3 regions of the Paenibacillus sp. 37 genome follow, and region 2 is predicted to be linked to each of the others. Evidence: riboswitches for the same ligand, from Rfam matches in the RefSeq annotation. Region 2 holds a riboswitch; each other region holds the start of a gene.
The links. A riboswitch is a leader RNA that binds a small molecule or an ion and turns the genes downstream of it on or off. The one in region 2 is predicted to bind S-adenosylmethionine.
Positions count from the first base shown of each region.

Region 1: linked by a shared signal. The riboswitch ahead of metA (homoserine O-acetyltransferase MetA) and the one ahead of F0220_RS24990 (methionine ABC transporter ATP-binding protein) in region 2 are both predicted to bind S-adenosylmethionine.
Region 3: linked by a shared signal. The riboswitch ahead of mmuP (S-methylmethionine permease) and the one ahead of F0220_RS24990 (methionine ABC transporter ATP-binding protein) in region 2 are both predicted to bind S-adenosylmethionine.

Region 1 is NZ_CP043761.1:1,984,636-1,992,589, reverse strand. It holds gene mqnC (cyclic dehypoxanthinyl futalosine synthase) at 1-1,064, opposite strand, end outside; gene F0220_RS09075 (trans-sulfuration enzyme family protein) at 1,306-2,478, opposite strand; gene F0220_RS09070 (PLP-dependent transferase) at 2,475-3,662, opposite strand; gene metA (homoserine O-acetyltransferase MetA) at 3,687-4,604, opposite strand; SAM riboswitch class I at 4,841-4,964, opposite strand; gene corA (magnesium/cobalt transporter CorA) at 5,416-6,351, shown strand; gene F0220_RS09055 (HRDC domain-containing protein) at 6,423-7,424, opposite strand; gene F0220_RS09050 (ROK family protein) at 7,601-7,954, opposite strand, start outside.
Region 2 is NZ_CP043761.1:5,834,526-5,842,479, forward strand. It holds gene F0220_RS24970 (SDR family oxidoreductase) at 1-557, opposite strand, end outside; gene F0220_RS24975 (DUF2167 domain-containing protein) at 770-1,729, shown strand; gene F0220_RS24980 (MetQ/NlpA family ABC transporter substrate-binding protein) at 1,853-2,692, opposite strand; gene F0220_RS24985 (methionine ABC transporter permease) at 2,768-3,427, opposite strand; gene F0220_RS24990 (methionine ABC transporter ATP-binding protein) at 3,428-4,462, opposite strand; SAM riboswitch class I at 4,589-4,730, opposite strand; gene F0220_RS24995 (Cthe_2314 family HEPN domain-containing protein) at 4,869-5,585, opposite strand; gene F0220_RS25000 (COX15/CtaA family protein) at 5,791-6,729, opposite strand; gene F0220_RS25005 (thioredoxin family protein) at 7,272-7,616, opposite strand; gene F0220_RS25010 (DUF2515 family protein) at 7,759-7,954, shown strand, end outside.
Region 3 is NZ_CP043761.1:6,106,538-6,114,491, reverse strand. It holds gene F0220_RS26300 (VOC family protein) at 1-484, shown strand, start outside; gene F0220_RS26295 (methyl-accepting chemotaxis protein) at 945-1,850, shown strand; gene F0220_RS26290 (spore germination protein) at 2,000-3,712, shown strand; gene F0220_RS26285 (GerAB/ArcD/ProY family transporter) at 3,746-4,846, shown strand; gene F0220_RS26280 (Ger(x)C family spore germination protein) at 4,843-6,045, shown strand; SAM riboswitch class I at 6,116-6,217, shown strand; gene mmuP (S-methylmethionine permease) at 6,310-7,722, shown strand; gene mmuM (homocysteine S-methyltransferase) at 7,700-7,954, shown strand, end outside.

The sequences.
Region 1 (7,954 bases), 3.2 Mb from region 2:
TTACGTTGTGCCGGGATATAACCGGACTCCCGAATTAAACGCAGAATCGATTCGATGTTAACTTTGTAAGTTGCACCAGCAGCAGATACAACGTTCTCTTCAATCATCGTGCTACCGAAGTCATTACAGCCAAATTCAAGCGACTTCTTACCGATCTCAGGACCCATCGTTACCCAAGAGGATTGCATGTTCTTGATATTATCCAGCACCAGTCGGCTAATAGCTACAGTCTTCAAGTACTCTTCCGGAGTCTGACGCTCCAGCTTAAGGTTGGTATTGTCTGGCTGGAAAGTCCAAGGAATGAATGCCAAGAAACCTTCGGAGTCATACTTGTTCGCAATACATTCATCCTGAGCCTCACGTACACGGAGCAAGTGTAATGCACGCTCTTCCATCGATTCACCAAGTCCGATAACCATCGTTGCCGTGGTGTTCATACCGATGCGGTGTGCAGTTTGCATAACGTCCATCCAATCCCGCCAAGAACCTTTCAAACGGCTGATCTTCCGACGTGTGCGGTCATCCAGAATTTCAGCGCCGCCGCCAGGCAAGGAATCCAGTCCAGCTTCGTGAATGGCACGAACAACTTCTTCCAATGTAAGGCCATCGGATACTTCAACCATTTTCATAATCTCCGCTGGGGAGAAAGAGTGCATCGTGATGTTTGGGAAACGCTCTTTGATGGCTTTCAACAGGTCTGTATAATAGCTGAAAGGCAAGTTTGGATTCGTTCCACCTTGCATCAAAATTTCGGTACCATTCACATCTTCAGTTTCCTGAATCTTCTGGAAAATCACTTCGTCCGGAAGCACATAACCTTCATCCGAACCAGGTCTGCGGTAGAAAGCACAAAAACGGCAGTACACATCACACACGTTTGTGTAGTTGACGTTACGCCCAATTACAAATGTTCTGTATGGTTCAGGGTGCATGCGTTTCATAATGACATTAGCAGCTGCCCCGATTTTGTCCACTTCATTGGATTCAAATAGCTGAATCGTGTCTTCCAAGTCCAAACGTTCGCCCCGAAGGGCTTTATCTAAGATACGGTCTACCGTACTCATCGTAAAAAAGCCTCCCTCATGAAGAGAAATTATATAACGATCCGTCCCAACTTGTTCAAGAGAAGCAAGTTCTGGTGGCAACATCGTATTTCTGTACTCCACATATCGTAACACAGGTTACATGTGAAAAAAAGCACCTTATGTACAGGTGCTTTAAAAATAAGTAAAAATTTTTACATATGGAAAAGAATTAGTTCGAGATTAAGTGATACGCATCGGCGTATTCGGGCATCCACTTTTGTTAGGATTCCTGAAGTGCTTGTTCCAAATCTACAATCAGATCTTCGATATCTTCCAGACCTACCGAGAAGCGCAGCAACCCATCTGTAATGCCACGGTCACGGCGAACGTCAGCCGGCATTGCCGCATGAGACATCATCGCTGGGTAGGAAAGAATACTCTCCACAGCTCCCAGGCTTACTGCAACAATGGGGAGCTTCACCCGGTTAAGAACTGCTTTTGCACGATCGCCTGAACCGACGTCAAATGAAACGACAGCTCCATATCCTGTGGACTGGCGCTCATGTGCCTCACGGCCCGGATGATCCTCCAGTCCAGGATAAAAGACAGCGGTAATATCACTGCGCTGATTAAGCCATGCCGCCAGTTTGGCTGTGCTCCGTTCACTATGAGCCATGCGAGCCCCTAAGGTTTTCATACCGCGCATCAGAAGCCAGGATTCTTGTGCCCCGAGTACAGTTCCAAGTCCATTTTGCAACTGTTTCAGTTGTACACCAAGTGATTCCGTGCGAGCAACCGCTAACCCTGCCAGTACATCACTGTGACCTCCGAGAAACTTCGTAGCACTATGTACGACGATGTCCACACCAAGCTCAATTGGACGCTGATAGTACGGTGTCATAAAGGTGTTGTCCAGAATCGTGATCAGGTCATGTTCCTTCGACCAGTCAGTTACAGCAGCGATATCCGTAATTCGCAGTGTAGGGTTGGACGGTGTCTCCATATAAACTGCCTTGGTGTTTGGTTTGAGTGCCGCTTTTACTTCATCTATATTGGTCATGTCTACAAAGGTTGTCTCGATCTGCATACGGCTTAATATGGAAGTAAGCAAACGATACGTACCTCCATATACATCTTCCGTTACAATCATGTGGTCCCCTGCGGAGAACATCATGAACACGCTTGAGATCGCAGCCATCCCTGAAGAATAGGCAAAACCTCGTGCCCCGCCCTCCAGCAATGTGATGTAATCTTCCAAAGCCTGACGTGTCGGATTACCCGAACGACTGTAATCATGTTGAGGCGGATTGAAGATATCAAAATGATGGAATGTTGATGCTTGGTAGATCGGTACACTCGATGCTCCAGTCGTTTTGTCAATTTCATCGCCAAAATGGAGCAACTTGGTATCAAATTTTAACTCGGAATTGGGTTTGTTGTTGGACTCACTCATGAGTGCACGCCTCCTTCCACTTCCTGTTGTGCAACTGTCAGAGCATTGCCGAGATCTGCAATCAGATCATCTGCATGTTCAATGCCTACGGAGAACCGGAGCAGACGGTCATCCACACCTACGGCTTCACGAATTTCAAGCGGAATATCTGCATGAGTCTGTACTGCGGGATAAGTCATGAGTGATTCAACTCCGCCGAGACTTTCGGCAAAAGCAATGAGTTTGATATGACGCAGCAACGGTTCAACATAACGTGCATCCTTCACTTTGAAAGAGAAGATACCTGTGTTACCGGTGGATTGTTTATTCTGTATTTCATACCCCGGATGATCGGATAGGCCTGGATGATACACTTCAACCACCGCTGGGTGCTCAAGCAAGTATTTAGCAATAGTAAGTGCATTGTGCTCATGACGCTCCATGCGAAGAGCCAGCGTTTTCATCCCTTTCATCAACTGGTAGGAGTCACTTGGAGACAATACCGCTCCAATGGAATTATGCAAGAACGCCATCTCTGCAGATAACGCTTCACCTTTGGTAATAATTAGTCCAGCGAGCACATCATTGTGTCCACCCAGATATTTGGTAGCGCTATGAATGATGATATCGGCACCCAGTTCAATCGGACGTTGGAAAAATGGAGTCAACAACGTGTTGTCAACAATGGTCAACAGGTTGTAACTTTTCGCCCAGGAAGCAACGGCTTCCACATCGGTGATCATCATCAGTGGATTGGTTGGTGTCTCAATAAATACCGCTTTGGTATTCGGCTGACGAACCTTCTCCAGTGCTGCAAGGTCATTCGTGTCCACATAACTTGCAGTTACGCCGAAACGGGACAGAATACGTTCCAGCAGACGATAGGTTCCACCATACAGATCCAGCGATACAATCAGATGATCCCCTTGACCAAACATGGCAAAAATCGTTTGCAGCGCGGCCATTCCCGAGCTACAGGCAAACCCTGCATCACCGGACTCCAGCGCTGCAGCGGCTTCTTCCAATACTTTACGGGTTGGATTAGTCGTACGAATATAATCAAACCCCGTGCTTTGTCCAAGCTTCGGGTGGCGAAACGCAGTGGATTGATAGATCGGAAAGTTAATGGCGCCTGTTACCGGTTCATTGATGGACCCAATTTGTGCTAAGCGGCTTTCGATTTTCAACTTGTTGTTGTCTTCCATTGCTGCATCCTCCTGTAATCTCGATTAGATTTGCGGACCAATATCATAAGGTGTTTCTTGATACACATAGTAATTGAGCCAGTTAGAGAATAATAAGTTGGCATGAGCGCGCCAAGTAGCCGGTGGCACACGGGAAGGGTCGTCATTCGGATAATAATGTCTAGGCAATGCGATATCCAACCCTTTGGCTGCATCCCGGTCATACTCCCACTTTAATGAGAACGGGTCATACTCGGCATGTCCTGTGGCAAAAATCTGTTTGCCGTCTTTGGTAGCAACCAGGAAGATCCCCGCTTCCTCGGATTCAGCCAAAATCTCTAAATTCTCATTCTTTTCAATATCTTCGCGTCTCACTTCCGTATGACGGGAATGTGGAACGTTGAATACTTCATCGAATCCACGCAACAACGGAACATGTGGTTTATTAATGGTATGTGGGAAAACGCCAAAACACTTTTCATCAAGTGCAACCTTGGGTACGTCAAAATGATGGTATAAACCTGCCTGGGAAGCCCAACATATGTGGAGGGTTGAAGTCACATTGGTTTTGGTCCATTCGAAGATCTCCTGGATTTCATTCCAATAGTTCACGTCTTCGAAATCCATCTGTTCCACCGGGGCACCCGTAATAATCATTCCATCGAAACGGCGGTGCTCAATCTCATCGAAGGTTTTATAGAACAGATCCAAATACTCCTGAGACGTATTCTTCGACGTATGGGATTTGGGATGTACGAGAACGACATCCACCTGAATAGGCGTGTTTCCCACCAGACGAAGCAATTGTGTTTCGGTCGTTTCCTTTGTGGGCATCAGGTTTAATATAGCGATACGGAGTGGACGAATATCCTGCTGATATGCAGAAGTTTCATCCATGACGAAGATATTCTCTCCTTCAAGTACTTCTTTTGCTGGTAGAGTATCAGGTATTTTGATTGGCATAGTAAATCTAACTCCTCCTTGTGCATAGATAGATGCAGCCACCCCTGGCTTGATGTCTTCACATCAATACAGTTATAGACTGCCTTGAGCTTGTAAAAACATTGAATTGTTCTTTCATCCAACGTTACAAACAACCTCAAGTTCCTTAGCGAAAATCACTGCTGAGAAGTCGGGGCATATGACAAAGACCTTCCTCGGATTTCGAGAAAGGTCATATGTAAAATAGATATGCGCCTCTCTCATCTCTCAGTTACAACAGTGCCACTTGACACTTAGTCGCTGCAAGAATTAGCACCGTGCGGTATACCGCCGGTTGCCGGGTTTCATCGGGCCAGTCCCTCCACCTACTCTTGATAAGATTTCGCTGTATTAGATTGTAATTTAATATGGTTCACCGTCTACTTTATTACATTAATGCCCTCACGTCAAGATGCAGTTCGATGTCTGCTTCCCAGATCGGAACCGTTCATCATCCGTTGTCATACACTGCCTCAGGGCGCGAAATAGACACATTTTTGCGCTTGAAAGCACCTTGTACCAGCGGTATACTAAACAAGGTGTTATAAACCCTTATGTGAGAGGTGACATATTAAATGGATGGCGACCCGAGGCCTGACTGGCAGCCGAATTCCGACAAACTGCATAGAGAATTGACATCAGCATGCCGGCAGCGGGACGTGACTTCCGTTTGATTTTATAGTGAACGCAGCCCTGATCTCCAGGCTCCGCTGCCGACCGGCTGATTTGTTCTTTTTGCGCCCATAATGATAATATCCGCCAAGTTGGCGGGTGCAGAAGGAGTAGATTAACGATGAAAATCCGGTTGGTAAACAACGGTGTATTTATTCCGGTGGACGACATTCAGCAGGCGCTGACTCCACCAGCGGAAGGATTTTACTGGATTGATGCAGACGTAGACGATTTGGCGGTACTTCAGCCGCTGTTCTTGATGCATGATCTGGCTGTGGAAGACTGTCTTAGTGACGAAGAACAACGTCCGAAGATTGAAATTTATGAGAACCATTATTTTATTGTGATTAATAGCATCCGTTTCGATGATGAAGAGATATTTCTACGTGCGGTGAACTTATTCCTCGGCAGACATTTCATTATTAGTGTTACCAAGCAAAAGGTCAGCGAATTGCGCACACTGAAACCCATCCTGTGGGAACAGGAAATCAGCACACCGGATCGTCTGCTGTATTTGCTGGTTGACTTGATTGTTGATAATTATTTCACCGTAGGTGACCGAATTGAAGCACGGATCGAGAAGCTTGAGGAAGACATTCTGATGCACACCAAAAAGTCACATCTGAATGAAATCATCGGGCTGCGCAGTGAGATTCTGTGGCTGAAAAAAGTCCTTGGACCTCAGAAAGAGGTCATCAACACCCTGAACAAAAAAGATCTGCGTCTCATCGATGATCAACTGCAAAAGTATTTCAGTGACATCTATGAGAATGCTGTAAAAATATCTGAAACCTTTGAGACTTATCGCGACCTGATGGGCAACTTGCGAGAAGCCTACCAATCCAGTATTGCGAACCGGGCGAATGAGATCATGCGTGTATTTACCGCCATTACCACGGTCTTCATGCCGCTGACGGTCATTACCGGTATATACGGCATGAACTTTACGAATATGCCAGAGCTTAACTGGAAATACAGCTATTTTGTTGTAATTGGCCTGATGGTTACACTGGGCCTGAGCATGTTCTTCATTTTCCGCAAGAAAGACTGGGTATGAACTCGTATGAAATGAAAAAAGACGAAGCGCTCCTCCGGGAGAAACGCCTCGTCTTTTTTCATTTCTGATCATTAACCAACATTCTTCTCTGTCTCTGCGTGCCGACGGAAGCGAATTCGAATCATGCGCAGTCTTTCATAGACCTGCTCCAGACTTCCTCCATCGGGTTTCTCTCCTCCATACACCTTATGTAATACTGGCTTCAGGAACGTATCTCCCAGCTCCTCATACGCACTCCATACGGCCTCTTGTTCGTTCTCTGGCATCACTGCCAGCTCCACATCAAGAAGACAATCGGTGTCATAACCTTCGTGATCCAGTGCCTCTAACAGCTCAACCAACTCACGTCGGGATAATCCGGATCGATTAACAATCTCCTCTAACGTATACCCTTCCTTCATGCCTTCAAGCACCTGCTTACGCGTGGTGAACTTATCAAGTTCCTGCTTATACTTCTGCTCTCTCTGCTTGTATAACCAACTCTCATACTCTTCCTCCTTCAGCGCCGTGTATACCCAGTCCAGCGGGAATGTCGTTGAACGCTCCAACCCGTTTGTAATCTCCATCCATTCCGTACCATACTCAGTTGCTTTGCTCTCTCCTACGCCCGGCAGTTGCATCAGTTCATCCAGCGATTGCGGAACAAAGGCACTGATCAAACGCAGCAAACGATTTGTTGCAATAAAATACGGTGCCTTCCGGTCAGACACAGCTCTCTTCCTGCGCCATGTGCACAGATCCGTATATAATTGCTCATTGCCGTATAACTCACTGTAACAATGGAGCCGCTGTCCACCATAACTGCGTGACTTCAGATCATCATTCTCATGAAATAACCCCTGCAACTGCGGTCGGTACCCCTCACTCATCTGTATGGCAAGCTGATGACGGTAAATATGAAGCAGCTCCTCCCAAGAAGTCCCTTCATACCAGATGCTGTCCTCACGCTCTCCTTCCTCGTAGCGACTCCATCCCAGCTGCCAACTATCTTCCTCTTCCCCAATCCATAACTGTGCATACTCTGCATTCTGATCCGACATTCTGGACAATCTGTTCATGAAAATGACTTCCATTTTCGTTCCCTCCCTTTGAATATTCAGCTTATACGAGTTAGAGATACTACCTATAGGCAGCAAAAAAAAACACCCCTCCTGCAAAATCCATGCAAGAGAGGTGCTTCCTCATTAACCGTACTATGCTGTTGCCCATATCATACCACAATGGTAAAATTCGTCAATCCCTTAATGACCTACTTATTCAATGCCAACTTGGCAAGCGCCAGCGAACCACACAGCCCTGCATTGTCGCCAAGTCCTGGTGAAACAACATACTGGTCAATGTCGGATTGAAGTGCCGGATGCTGAACGTATCCAGCCAGCAACTCCTGCAGTTTGCTACGCACCATCGGGAACAGGTGCTCCTGCTTCATTACTCCGCCACCCATGACGATTTTCTGCGGAGAAAGAATGAGAACATAATTCATCAGTGCATGTGCCAGGTAATGTGCTTCGATCTCCCAAGCTTTATGATCTGCAGGCAGTTCATAAGCCGGTTGCTCCCAACGTTTGTTAATGGCCGGTCCTGCTGCAAGGCCTTCGAGGCA
Region 2 (7,954 bases):
CATACCATGTTAACCGTAATTCCATACGGAGCTTCTTCAACCGCTAGCGTCTTTGTAAAAGATACCAGACCCACCTTGGCAGCCGCATATACGGCGCGATGAGGCCAGGATCTCGCTTCTCCAGCGTGACTGAAGCCAAAATGGATAATGCGTCCCCATTGCTTGCGTCTCATCTCTGGCAATACACGCTGATCCAGTAACATCGGTCCCAACAGATTACCCTGCACAAGCATCTGGACCTCAGCTTCAGAATAATCCGCAAATAATCGTCGTTCACGGACAAATGGACCCGCGTTATTCACCAAAATATCAATACTGCCCAGGTTGCCTTCCACCTGCTCAACCAATGAAGAGATATCTTCCACCTTGGATATATCAGCCTGGATGGCAATGCACCGCACACCCTTGGCTATAATCTGAGCCTTTAAAGCCTCAGCTTCTATTCTGCTGTGTACATAGTTGAGGGCAATATGACACCCTTGATCTGCCAGACTGAGGGCCGTCATTTTACCAAGACCTTTGGCACTTCCCGTTATGAGGGCAACTTTTCCCTTCACGTTCATCCCCCTCTTCAAAGAGCAGTCACTATCCAGTATAAAAGATTTATCGTCCTCCTACAACTCGCTTATCCACAAGGGATTATCCACCTTTAATTCCAGATATATCTTGATTGAAATCGAGCACCTATGGTACTGTCGAGGATATAACCCGAAAGGACCTTTACATAAATATGATTAACAAAAGATGGATATCATTTCTTACATTTTTAATGTTGAGTTTATTCACAGTCTTTAGTGCCTTACAGGTATCAGCGGCCAGTGAGAGTGAGCAAGCGCCTGATGAGTACGATTGGATTATTGGACCAGCATCTGTCTCTATGGACGGTAAGGCCACCCTGGAGGTCCCTGAAAGCCATTCCTATCTTGATAAGGCCAATACCCAACGCTCGATACTTAACAGTGATGGGAAGCCTAACGGGAATGAAATCGGAAGCCTAACCAGCAATAGTGAATTCGGCTCGTGGTATGTTGTGTTTGAATACGTGAAAACAGGTCATATTCATGATGACGATCAAAATTTGAGTGCCGAAGAACTGTTAAGCAGTTATATCCGAGGCACAGAAGAAGATAACAGAGAACTTGATCCTAAATATAGAACGTACATAACGGGGTGGGAAATCGAACCGGCATATGACAGTACCAAACATCAGTTGGTTTACTCCCTTGGTTTTAAGAATGCTGATCAGCAAGCCATGGTCAATTACAATGTAAAACTCCTGACACGCGAAGGGTACATCACAGCCATTCTGGTTACAGATACGGCCAACTTTCAACAGAGCCGCCAGACATTCGAGGAAACTGTCCTTAATCAACTTCACATCAATGCAGGATATACCTACGAGGAGTACAATGCTTCGACTGACAAAACATCCACCATAGGGCTCAACAGTCTTCTGATGGGCGGGATCGGGTACACGGCTTCCCAGAAATTCAGTGCTCTTCTTTTGCTCAAAAAAGGATGGGCTTTGATCCTCGTTGTCGTCCTTGGGTTAATCGGTTGGATCAGATACAAGATCAAAAGCTCACACGGAGAAGAAGAAACACTCTCTCCCTCCGAGAGAACGTACCTGCAGGAAGCAGATGAGCAGCAGTATGCTGATCAGAATGAATTATCCTACTACCGCCAATCTGGACATCCACCCAACGCGGAGAAACAAGATAAGCCCTAACCCTTCCCTTATTAATCCCCACGTCAGCACAGATTAGGAAACATAAAATAAGCCGTATATCTCTTCAGAAGAGATATACGGCTTATTCTTAATAGCTTCACAACATATCATACATATCGTGAATTATTCAGTTGCAGGTTCAACTGCACCTTTATAACGTTCTTTGATGAATGTTTTCACTTCTTCGGAGTGCAGAGCAGCAGCCAGTTTTTGGATTGCATCTGCATCCTTGTTGTCCTCACGGGAAACGAGGATGTTTGCGTATGGGTTACCTTGCAGATCTTCGATCAGCAAAGCATCATTCGCTGGATTCAGGTTTGCTTCAAGCGCATAGTTAGCGTTGATGAATACCAGATCCGCTTCATCCAATTGACGAGGCATCATGGCTGCATCCAGCTCGATAATATTCAGATTTTTCGGATTGGCTGTGATATCTTGAATCGTAGATGTAATATTTGTGTTGTCTTTCAGCGTAATAATGCCTTCCTTCGCAAGCAACAACAGTGCACGTCCACCATTGGATGGGTCATTTGGAATGGCTACTTTTGCGCCGTCAGCCAATTCATCCAAAGACTTAATCTTCTTGGAGTATCCACCAAAAGGTTCAACATGAACAGGTGTTACAGTAACGAGGTTGAATCCACGTTCTTTATTCTCTGTGTCCAGATAAGGCTGGTGCTGGAAGAAGTTTGCATCCAATTTTTTATCAGCAAGTTGCTGGTTTGGTTGTACATAGTCATTGAACGTAACGACTTGTAAACGAATACCTTGTGCTTCCAGCTCAGGCTTGATGCTTTCCAGAATCTCTGCGTGTGGTGTAGGTGAAGCTCCAACTTTCAATTCAACTGTACGTGGTGCCCCTGCTGAATTGTCTGCGCCGCTATCGGCGTCCTTGTTGTTTCCGCAAGCTGCGAGAACCACAATTAACATAAGACTAAGTAGAGCAAAAGACCATTTTTTCATGTGTAAAACCCCTTCTCTAATCATTTTTTTCATGTGGCGTCCGCATGAATGCATATCCATCATGTTATCTATGTGTTATTTCCTGGTGAAAAATGTAACCAAGCGATCTCCGGCCATCTGGAGAATTTGCACAAGAATGATCATCGACACTACGGATATAATCATGATTTCATTTTGATAACGGAAATATCCATAGTTGATTGCCAGTGTTCCCAGACCTCCACCACCAACCATGCCCGCCATCGCCGTATAGGAGACAAGCGTAACGATGGTGATCGTTATACCCGCAAGCAGTCCAGGCAGTGCCTCAGGCAGTAAGACCCGTCTTACAATCTGTCCGGTCGATGCGCCCATCGCCTGCGCAGCCTCAATGACACCCCGATCAACTTCTCGCAACGTCGTCTCCACCAATCGAGCAAAGTAAGGAGCTGCTGAAATAACTAAAGGTGGTATAACACCTAACACTCCTGTAGCTGTACCGACGAGTATACGAGTGAATGGAATAAGAGCAACAATCAATATGATAAATGGAACTGAGCGCAAAATATTCACAATCAAGGACAATATAATGTACACCGTCCGTGATTTGATCGAAGCAGATCGGGCTGTCATGAACAGCAGAACTCCGAGCGGTAAACCAAAGATTACGGTGAACAAGCCTGATACACCCAAAATTTGCAGCGTCTCAATAGAGGCTTTACCAACCTCTTCCCAACGTACGGTTGAAAAATCCATCTAACGAAGCACCTCCACATCAAGTCCCTCTGCGGTTAATTCTGATATCGTCCGATCAATCGCAATGGAATCACCCTCGAACCGAACGGTCAGCTGTCCATAAGGCACCTGTTTAATCGTAGAGATTGTACCCTGCAGGATGGCAAAATCCACGCCTGTCTTACGTACCGTTCTCGACAAAATCGCTTCATACGTTTTGTTACCCAGAAAGGATATCTTCACAAGTTTGGAAGCAGCACCTGCCTGCAATTCAATGCCTGCATTCGCCAGAGCGGTCTCTTCCAGAGCGAGTCCAGCTTCATGGTCACGCATCATGAAGTCCCGCGTAATCGCATGCTGCGGCTTCAGGAACACTTCGGTTACAGGTCCCTGTTCCACAATGCCACCTTGATGAATGACAGCTACCTTGTCACAGATGTTCTGAATGACATGCATCTCATGTGTGATCAGCACAATCGTAAGGTTGTACTTTTCATTAATGTCGAGCAATAACTTCAGGATTGAATTTGTCGTCTGCGGATCAAGTGCCGAAGTAGCCTCATCACAGAGAAGTACATTCGGATCACTTGCAAGTGCTCTCGCAATCCCTACACGTTGTTTCTGTCCACCCGATAATTGAGCTGGATATTTTTTGCTATGGTTCTCCAGGCCAACGAGATTGAGCATTTCCTTCACTTTGCGATCAATGGCATCCTTTGGTGTATTCACAAGCTTTAGCGGAAAAGCCACATTATCATATACCGTTGCCGAAGATAACAGATTAAAGTGTTGAAAAATCATCCCGATCTTGCGTCTCTGTTGCTGCAGTTCGGTTTTGCTCAGTTCAGTCAGGTTGATCCCATCAACCCATACTTCACCCTCCGTAGGCCGTTCTAGCAAATTAATGCAGCGAATCAATGTACTTTTGCCCGCTCCAGAATGCCCAATCACGCCGTAGATTTCGCCCTTTTGGATGTTCAAATTCAGCTCGGATAACGCTGTTGTAGATTTTGCCCCTTTGCCGTACGTTTTCGTTAAACCTTTTAATTCAATCAATCGCACTTGCCCCTTTCCAACCACCTACATGTATCTTTACCCGATCTAAAGGAAAACTCCCCTTAAAGTACAAAAAAAGAGCCCTTTGCAGAAACAAAGAGGGCTCTTCACGTGAAAGAATATACCTTCTCATCTGCCAAAATCGTGCCTTGCACCATTTTGTAGGAATTAGCACCTAACATCTATAACGAATGATACATGTATCATGTCATTACAAATCGGTTGCCGGGCTTCATCGGGCCTGTCCCTCCGCCGCTCTCGATAAGAAATATGTTATTGTAGGATTTTATAAGTTCATGTAGTTTATGCTTTATAATGTGAATGTAACTTTTGAGAAATATCATTTCATTCTTCGTCATTGTAACACTCTAATTGAAACTCAGTATATTCCAAGTATTCCGATTTGTCAAAGGGAATTATTTCTTTTCCATATTTTGTTAATATAACGATAAGAGGCTGTTAACGTTTCACAGACCATATCGACGCCCTGACGCATTTCCTGCACATGCTGATTCAAATCCTCCAATTTCACTTTACCTTGCAAGGTCTGGTGTAACTGCCACAGGTCATCATGCATTTCTGAGTTCATGTAGTGAATTTCCATATTACGTCGTTTGCGCAGCTTGCTCATCGGCTCACGATAAGAGTCCTTGATCTGTATTAATTGCAACGCAAGATCATGGTGCTCCCTCGCATAATCGAACTGCCTTAACACTGTAAAATAAGAAAAATGCGCTTTGGTATTTGAAGTATTCAACTGGAATATTTCATTTAGTACCGTACCCACTTTATCCAGGATGGCAAAGCAGCGGATAAAGCCATCTTTGTAGAAATACACATACCGTGCATACTCTGCTTTTTCAGTCGCCGTCATATCATCCGTTGAGCCTGCAACGACCTTATTGCGAAAATGAGCAGCAGCGAAACAGCTTTGCTCTAGTTCATCCAGTGAGGAGATAAGTCCCTGAGTCCACACATACAGTTTCCGATAGTCATGCGTGGGATCATGGTCCACATGCATTTGTCGTTGAAATAACTCAAGCGTATGCGCCATTGCGTCCATCGCTGCCTTCAATTTACCTTCGTTTATACGTGGCTTTTCCCCCAACAACGTTCGCAGCATATCTAACCTCCTCTTTTCCAAATCAACAAGAATTCATCACCGTAAACGTAACACATCATCCATTCCGTGTAATTGCTGCTTGCCATAGGTTGCCCTGATCCCCCTGACATCAAACAAAGTCCACCTGTCCAATGATGTACATCACTGGATGGTGGACTTTCATATTTAGCCCAAGTACCTTTGGAAAAAAGAATGGATCTATATCTTAGAAACGATTAGCCGGGCGATGCAGCTTGTACACCAGGAAACTCATATACGTTAAAACTCCGAATAATATGGCGATATCCAGCATATGAGCGAGAGCTACAAACATGTATACTTCCGGACGGTTCATTGTCACCATCATGAAAATACCAATGACTACTTGCATCAGGATGAGAACAACGGATACCACGCCAAGGGTCCGCATTTCCTTGTTGTCCGGATGATTACGGTAAGCGAAGTGACCCAGAATTGCGATAACAATCACGAGCGACGCTGCTGCTGCACGGTGAGCAAAAGCAACCGCTACCCCACCCGAAAGCTCAGGAATAATCTGCCCGTTACAGAGCGGAAATCCGGAACATCCGCCAGCAGAATCCGTGTGACTCACAAATGCACCCGTGTATACCACGAGATATGTGTAAATAGTGGAGAACCAGACCAGATTCCTGAATTTTTTACTAACCCGAGGGTATTTATTCAGGCGTTCCAATCCGCCATCTTTAGCCTCCTGCCTTATGCCCAGCGCCATCATTAGAGAACTGGCAAAAGCAATCAGTGCAAAACCAAAATGCAGTGCCATGACTGCTGAAGATTGGGAGAAGACGACGGCAAAAGCACCCATGATTCCCTGGACGATAACAAATACAAGAGTTAAGAAAGAAAACAATTGCAGGTCACGGCGTGACTTGCCGAACTGCAGAAAAGCAACAAATGAGGCAATGGACAACAGTCCAGCCAGTGCACTTACAGCGCGGTGGGAATATTCAATGAGTGAAGCCACAGTATGTGCCGGAACGAGTTTTCCGTTACATAAAGGCCATTCTGTTCCGCAGCCAAGGCCTGATTCCGTTTTGGTTACGATGCCTCCACCAAAAGTGGCCAGAAACATGACAAGACAGGTTAATACGGTTAACCATTTAAACAAAGTTAAGTGTTTCAAATTTTTCTCACCCGCTGTTGGTTTAAGATGGCGAAGAATATTCTCCGCTTGTTTCGGTACTTTGACACTTATTTCACAACTAAATTCATTATACCGGATAAAATGTTCATTGACGTCGCGCTTTGTGACAAAATGTTAACGTCTGGTGAAATAATGACCCGCAGGTCATTGGGGTTATGTTATTTGGGGGATAGCCAGTTGAATTGTGTCTTAAACAGAGTTCAGAACACACAAACGCCATTTCCCTATTTCAAGAGAAATGGCGTTTCATCTAGTATACCCTTTAACAACATGAACCTGTCATACATTTATATAAGTTCAATGAAAAATTTACACAATAACGGAGAGGACAGAAATAGCCTGAAGAAGCGAAGCTAAAAGCTTTCTGAAAGAAAGCTGCATCGAAAGCATATGCTTCGCCTTTATCCCCGGATTTCCCCCTAATAAAAGGGATCAAAGAAATCTGGGGATAACAGCGATCAAAAGGTTATTCTGTCATCGGAGTGCCTGTGTGAATATTCATCATTTGAACTTATATAACATTATTTATGGATCGTGTTGTACACCTCAACTGCGCGATCCAGGAACTGCTCGATCTCTTCTCTTGACTTGCGCAGCTTGTTCACATACCGTACGAGTTCGCGGCCATCTGTATACGCCACAAAGCTTGGAATGCCAAGAATATTCTGCTCTTCACTAACGGTTCCAACCTGATCCACGTCGACCTCAATCAAAGTCAGTTCACGTGCATATTTCTCTTCAACCTCAGGCATAAACGGATCGATGTATTTGCAGTCACCGCACCAGTCTGCCTTGAATACGGCAATCGTCAAACGTGGGGATTGGATGGCTACATCAAAAGCCGGTTTGGAAGTAATCTGTTCCATTCAGTTCATCTCCCTTTCTGTACCTTGTCTTACCCTAAGTGAAGCAAATTGGCGAGTGGAAGTCAAATAATCAGCGCATACTTAGAATAAACCACATGGTCTGTGAATTTAAACCCAGAACATCATGAAAGGATGTCACATCATGACTTCCACCAGAACCGATTCTTCCAGCGAACAACATCACGGGTCCCTCCTGCAGATGGTCCGTTCCATTCCGGGTGCTGCCCGGGAAATCTGGCGTGGCAAACAGGCTGCATGGCAAGCGTCAGCACAGCTTCGTCACCCATTGCGTGACATCGAGTGGGATACCGATACGGCAGCTGCCCTACAGTCTGAGG
Region 3 (7,954 bases), 270 kb from region 2:
GGATATGGCGCAGGCGACACTATTTCTACAACAGGCGTTTGGAGCTCAACTTGCCTATGACCATATAATGCCGGATGATCCCCCACAGGAAGGACCTGAGGCAGAGCTTAAATTAGGACTGCGTTCAGGAGCAAAGGTTATTCATATTCGAATGTTATCTCTTGGGGAGAGCGCCAGTATAGAGCTATTTCAGTACACGAATACAGCACAATCGGAGCCAGTTAGGGCATCGGATTACGGATTGCAGCATATGGCGTTGTATGTGGACGATATGCAAGAAGCTGCACGACACTTCAAAGAAGCGGGCGGGGTGTTGCTAACAGAGCCTGGGGCGTTGTCCGGTCATATTGAAGGCGGGGAAGGCAATCAGTTTGTGTATGGAAGAGCACCTTGGGGGATGCTGATCGAGCTGATCTCCTACCCTGCGGGCATCCAGTATCCAAATCATAGTGAAGCGAAGCGCTGGACACCACGAAAAAAATAATAACGATGAGACTGGGTAAGAAACAGGACGATGCACGACAAATCGTTCTGTTTTTCTTGTATATAGGGGCTAAACGGCCACTAAAAAACAGAAATTATGTTACAAATACGTTACAAATACAGAAGTGTATACCTCTTTGCCCTATGTTACGATACGTACAAGTAGATACAGAGATATTTTACGGATAAGATAAGCTATAACCTCTCTTTTCTGGATGATGAACATGCACCGAAAGTATGTTGACGGATGCCTTTTATCCAGGGTATTGAAGAAGCATTGAAACAAAGATTTTCTTAAAAAAATAAATGACAACAGATGATCCAAAATGCTGCAAATCGGGTATCAATAGTAGAGCCATCTAGAACCTGATGGATACATACGTTGTTATGATCGTTTTTGCTAGTTAAAGGCTGTCTATTATGGAATGAACTGTGGGGGTTATCAAGTGTCTATATTAGATATGGAAAAGAAAGATGTTGTCACCGATGCAATGGTCATCAAGGCGATGGAGAAAAATCTTGCTATCATTCGATTCAATCTGGATCGCCGGGTAACCTACGTGAATGAAGTCTTTGCCCAAACGATGGGATATACGGTAGATGAGATGTATGGCATGAAGCATCAGCAACTATGCTTTGGTCAATTTGCAAATACCCCGGACTATGATGCTTTTTGGAATAGCATATTTAATGGTGTCAGCTTCCAGGACAAGGTTGAACGCAAGGATGCAAAGGGGAATTCCGTATGGCTTGAGGCGACATATATGCCGGTGTACGATGAGACGAATCAGAAGATACTTGGTGTCTCCAAAATCGCCACCAACATTACCAACCGTCAGAACAACATTTCGGTCGTAGTGAATGAGCTGAAAACGATGTCCCATGAACTGAATGGGCAGGCAGATGTAGGCATTGAACGGAGCCAGGAATTAATGTCAAGTATCTCCTATATCTCTGAGGTGTCGACTTCTAACCGTGCAACGTTGACTCATTTGCAGGAACAAGCCGGATCAATTCAGGGCGTGGTACGAACGATACGCGAGATTTCGTCTCAGACGCAACTGCTCGCGTTGAATGCTGCCATTGAGGCTGCACATGCAGGAGAATTTGGACGAGGATTCGATATCGTGGCCAAGGAAGTTAAGAAACTATCCGCAATGGTGGAGAGTTCGATTAATGAGATTCGTGATAGCGTTACCGGAATAACGAAGGAGATTGGTAATATCACAGGCGGTACCAAAAAGGTAGAAGAATATGTGGAGCAGAGCCAGAAGCAGATTGAGATTGCACTGAATGATTTTACAGCAATTGCTGCATCAGCTCACTTGTTGGATGCCAAAGCGGAGCATGTGACCAGAATCGTATAATATAGAGCAAATAGTGGTTCCTAATACAGGAACCGCTTTTTTTTTGCTGTTCTGTACACAAAAAAACGGGAATTATTGTGATCAAACGGGGACACAATACTTGGGAATACCTGCAGCTTTGTCATGCAGAGAAATGTTGGGGTGGGAACATGTGGTCAACAATTGTATCCTACGTGCCGGATTGGTCCATATGGATCCAGGCATTCTTGGTCTTCATCATTCCAATTGGTATTACCTTGAGCGCGCGCTGGATCAATGCTGCCATTAAGCGCGGAAGCTTCTCTCGTTCGAAGCAATCGTCCGTATCCTCGAAGGATATCTCGCCAGCAGCTAAAGGGCAGGGTGAAGGGACCGAAACAGGCCAATATGCGAATATTAAATTAACCGGCAAGTACAATACGGATCTGACCAGTGTAAGAGAAAGCTTTGGTCAAAATGCTGACGTGCATATTCGGGAATTTACGATTAGGGGAACGAATACACGGGCAGCCGTCATATATACCGAAGGCCTGGTAGATCAAGATTTAATCGATGATCACCTGATTACACCATTAATGTTGGAGGGCGTTCCAGAGCTTAAGCGGGAGGGTTTCCTCCATCCGGATAATGCACATTTACTATCGGCCTACCTGCAAGATCAGCTACTACCTGTCAGTTTGATTGAGGAGACCCAGTCCCTTCAAAAGGTCTCAGTTGGCGTGCTTTTTGGCAAGAATGCACTGTTGGTCGATGGATTGCCGGGAGCTCTATTAATTGGAGCTCATAAGATCAAAACACGTGGTGTAAATGAACCGTTGTCAGAGGGATTGCTCCGTGGACCTCGTATTGGTTTTACAGAGCAATTAAGCGATAATACAGGCATTTTGCGTCGTTATGGAAGTGATCAGAGCCTGTTTATTAAGAAGTATGAAGTGGGTTCACGGATCAAAAAAGATTTGGCGATAGCCTATATTCAGGATATTGCCGATCCCAAACTCGTGGCTGAAGTATGCAAGCGAATTGAAGAGATGGATATGGATTCGATGCTGGAATCAGGTTATGTGGAACAACTCATCGAAGATAATACGCTGAGTCCTTTTCAGCAGGTACTGAATACAGAAAGACCTGACCGGGTAATGGGTGCCCTTCTGGAAGGCCGAGTGGCAATTTTGCTGGATGGAACGCCATTTGTATTAATTGTACCGGTGACCTTTAGCATGTTGCTTCAGTCACCCGAGGACTATTATGAACGCTGGATTCCCGGAACATTTTTGCGAGTGCTGCGTTTTATGGCCGCGATGCTGGCATTGCTTGCTCCTGCGCTCTATATCTCGTTTATCTCCTTCCATCCGGGTCTTATTCCAACGAAGCTGGTACTGACGATTATTGAAACGCGGACAGGCGTGCCGTTTCCTTCGATCATTGAAGTACTGATCATGGAACTTTCGATTGAAATTCTGAGGGAGGCAGGGATACGGCTGCCTAAACCAATTGCGCCAGCGATGGGTATCGTAGGAGGTCTGATTATTGGCCAAGCAGCAGTGCAGGCGGGAATTATAAGCCAATTTCTGGTCATTGTCGTAGCGGTTACGGCCATTTCTTCCTTTACGATTCCAGTCTATAGTGCGGGATTAACACTACGGATTCTCCGATTTGCCGCTATGTTCAGCGCAGCCGTACTCGGATTGTTTGGCGTGGTTATGTTCTTTCTGCTTGTGTGTACGCATCTGGCACGACTCTCAAGCTTTGGCGTACCTTATGTGGCACCAGCGGTTCCTTATCACATCAATGAATGGAAGGACTTCGTTATCCGTGCACCGCTAAATATGATGAGAATGCGTCCCAAAATGACAAATCCGATAGATCAGGACCGAAAAAAATAAGCTAACTCACAGAAGGTCTGGAGGTGAACTAAAGTGAATGGCTCCCAAGGAAAGCTAACCACGACACAGGCCGTTGTAATTATTGTCAATTACATGCTTGGTGCCGGGATATTGACGTTACCTCGAACAACTAGCAAGGCTGTAGGAACACCAGATGTCTGGATTTCCATTATACTGTCTGGACTGATTATTACAGGTATTGGAATAATTATGGTTACCCTGTGTCGCAGATTTCCGGGGGAAACCGTGTTCCAGTTCACCCGCGAAATTACGGGGAACTGGATTGCTTACATACTGGGATTTGCTATGATTATGTATTTCACGGTGATTGCAGCTTTTGAAGTAAGAGTCATGGCTGATGTGACAGGAATGTATCTACTCGAACGCACCCCCACCTGGGCAATTGTTATGGTCTTCATGTGGATCGGTATATATATGATCTCGGGTGGGCTTGGTGTCATTGTACGCGTGTTCGAGATTATTCTGCCGATTACGATCATTATATTTGTAATTGAAATTTTGCTCAGTAATCAGTTATTCGAGATAGGCAATCTGAGACCCGTTCTCGGTGATGGGGTTATGCCCGTTTTCAAAGGGCTAAAACCATCACTATTGTCTTATACGGGCTATGAGGTGATGTTAGTCATGACTGCCTATATGAAAAATCCGAAGAAAAGCAATAAAGCGATGAGCTGGGGGATATTCATATCCACCATTATCTACTTGATCACGGTTGTCATGGTCATAGGCAGTTTATCCCTTGATGGGATCAAAACGCGAACCTGGCCAACGCTGGATTTGGTAAGAAGCTTTGAGATACAAGGTTTAATATTCGAAAGATTCGAATCATTATTGCTGGTCATCTGGATTATGCAAATTTTCTCGACTACAGCGATCACACATTACTGCGCGTCGGTGGGTATTCGTGATTTGTTCCGTTCCAAAAAAATCAAAGGTATTATGTACGGTCTGCTTCCGTTCATCTATCTGATAGCAATGATGCCCAAGACCGTGGATGATACCTTCGAACTAGGAGATATGCTGGGTAACGTGTCCGTATGGTTGTTTGCCATTTTACCTCTGGTACTACTGTTGTTAAGTCTGATTCGTAAAAAAGGAGGCAAGCATGCATGATTACATTCCGTATGTTGTTACGCTTAGCCACTGTATTATGCATACTCTTAACGATATCCGGATGTTGGAGCAGTCGGGAGATAGAGGATCTAAGTGTATACGTTGGTCTTGGGATCGATATTGGCAAAGAGACGGAATTTGAGAAAAACATCGCTAATCAGGGAGGAACGTATTCCAAGCAGAACAATGTGACAGCCACGGTACAGATTGCTCCCGGTAACTCCAGCAGTCAGAAGAGCCAACAATCCGGGTCACCTGCTTCTGGTAAAACGTCCTACTCCAATGAACAGCTTACCGGAGATTCCTTGCTGCAAATCTTTCGTCAGTTTGCACTAAGGCGAGATCATCCGCTCATCGGGCATCATCTGAAGGTTATCGTTGTGTCCAAGGATATCGCCAAAAAGTATGGTCTGGACCAGCTGCTGGATTTTGTACTTCGGGATAACGATATTCGTCCTAACTGTCTGGTGCTGATTAGCCATCATCGCGCTGCTGATGTACTGACTTCAGATGATCCTTCCCGGATTCCAGCATTTTATCTTACAGGTATTACCGGTAATTCGTACTTGTCCAATAAAATCCTGGACCCCGTTTTACTCTCCAAACTAGATGCACAAATGCAATCCGGTTCCAGCTTTTTGCTCCAGAATGTACTGAACTTCAATGGAGAGGACAAGTTCTCCGGTGCCAGTATCTTTGATGGGAAAACGACCAAATTCATCGGGGAACTCAGCCAAACGGATCTAGAAGGGCTGTCGTGGATCAGACCTAAAGAAAAAGGAGGCATCTTGAAGACATACAATAAAGCGGGATTCACTGTTGTATATGAAATGAAGAAGAAAAAAACAAAAATAATTCCAAAAGTGGTTGGCGATGATATTTCATTCCATGTGAAGACTGAATCCGAAGGCTGGTTGATGGAGGATTGGCGTGCTCCAGAGGAAGAGGAAAAAGGTGCTTATCTCAGAGAATTGGAAAAAGAATTTGCTGAACTGGCTGAACAACAGATTCGACAGGTGTTATACAAACTGCAGCATACCTATAAAGTAGATGTTGCGGATTTTCGGGATAGCTTGCGTATTAAAGAACCTAAAACATGGAAAAAAGTCAAAGACGATTGGGATAAAATTTTTAGCACCGTGCCGATCACGTATGAGGTAAAGACCACCATCACCAATCCGGGGTCTTCCACGGAATAGCGAGGTGTGCCATTTATTATTTAAATGTTGACACATTCATGATAGATCGCTATATTAGTAAAAAATCATTTTCTTATCCAGAGAGGTGGAGGGACTGGCCCTTAGAAACCTCAGCAACAGATCTGAAGGATACTGTGCTAATTCCAGCGGGTGAAAGCCTGATAGATAGGAGCGTTTGTTTTTATTTGTCAGTAACGGCGCACTCTTTAGGCAGAGTGGGTCTTTTTTGTTTTTTCTGGATGAAGAAGTAGGGGAGCAGCTGGTATGGAAAACAACAACGACAAAGGGCATTTTCAGCGGAAAATGCAAGCACGGCATGTGGTCATGCTCTCTCTCGGAGGAGTCATTGGAACGGGATTATTCCTCAGCTCAGGTTACACCATTCAGCAGGCGGGACCACTGGGAACCATTCTGTCCTATCTAATCGGAGCCATCGTTGTATATCTGGTGATGCTCTGCCTTGGTGAACTGTCTGTTCATATGCCAGAGACGGGAGCATTTCATAGTTATGCAGCCAAATATATCGGACCGGCAACAGGCTACACGGTGGCTTGGTTATACTGGTTAACCTGGACTGTTGCGCTTGGCTCCGAATTCACAGCCGCTGGATTGCTGATGCAGCGCTGGTTCCCATCGGTGAACGTATGGATATGGAGTGCGCTCTTTGCACTGATGATCTTTCTGTTTAATGCATTAACGGTGAAATTATTTGCGGAATCCGAGTTCTGGTTCTCATCTGTAAAAGTAGTGACTATCGTAATCTTCATTATTATCGGTGGCGCAGCCATGTTTGGGTTCATTCCCATGGCGGATTCTGAACCGGCTCCATTTCTATCGAATATTACCGCATCCGGGTGGTTCCCTCATGGGGCTACAGCCATATTGATGACCATGCTTGCTGTAAACTTTGCCTTCTCAGGCACCGAGTTAATCGGCATTGCCGCGGGTGAGACGGAGAACCCGGAAAAGACGATACCGAAAGCTATTCATACAACGCTGTGGCGTTTGGTTATTTTCTTCATCGGAACGATTATTATCTTGTCGGCCTTGTTGCCCATGTCGGATGCCAGTGTACTGGAAAGTCCGTTTGTAGCGGTAATGGAGCGGGTGGGTGTACCCTATGCAGCAGACATTATGAACTTTGTTATTCTGACGGCGATTCTCTCTGCTGCCAATTCGGGCCTATATGCATCTTCACGGATGCTCTGGTCTCTGGCTGACAAAAAAACGATCTCTCCGTGGTTTGCCAAATTGACCAAAAGCGGGGTACCGCTGAATGCACTTCTGATTAGTATGGTGGGTGGTGCGTTGGCCTTGCTGTCCAGCATCATTGCGCCAGGTACCGTGTATATTACACTGGTTTCCATTTCAGGTCTGGCTGTCGTTGCGGTATGGATGAGTATCAGTGTCTCCCAATACATGTTCCGCAGACAATATATCCGGGAAGGACATGCGGTCAAAGATCTGGTCTACCGCACACCACTATATCCGGTGGTACCAATTGTTTCATTTATATTATGCCTGGCTTCATGCATAGGTATTGCCTTTGACCCGACACAGCGAATTGCGCTATATTGTGGGGTTCCGTTTATTGCAGTGTGTTACGCTGCTTATTATCTGACAGAACGTGTGAATAAGAAAAGAGGACAAGTACATGACGCAAGCACAACAGACTAACCCCTTAGAACAGATCCTGCGTGAACATCCGGTCATGATTCTGGATGGAGCGCTGGCAACGGAACTCGAACAGCATGGATGTGATCTCGATGATCCACTATGGTCTGCTCGTGTGTTACTTGAGAATCCGGATGTTATCGTTCAGGTCCATGCAGATTATTTTCGAGCAGGAGCCGACTGTGCGATTACATCCAGTTATCAGGCGACGGTGGATGGTTTCCGCAAGAGAGGG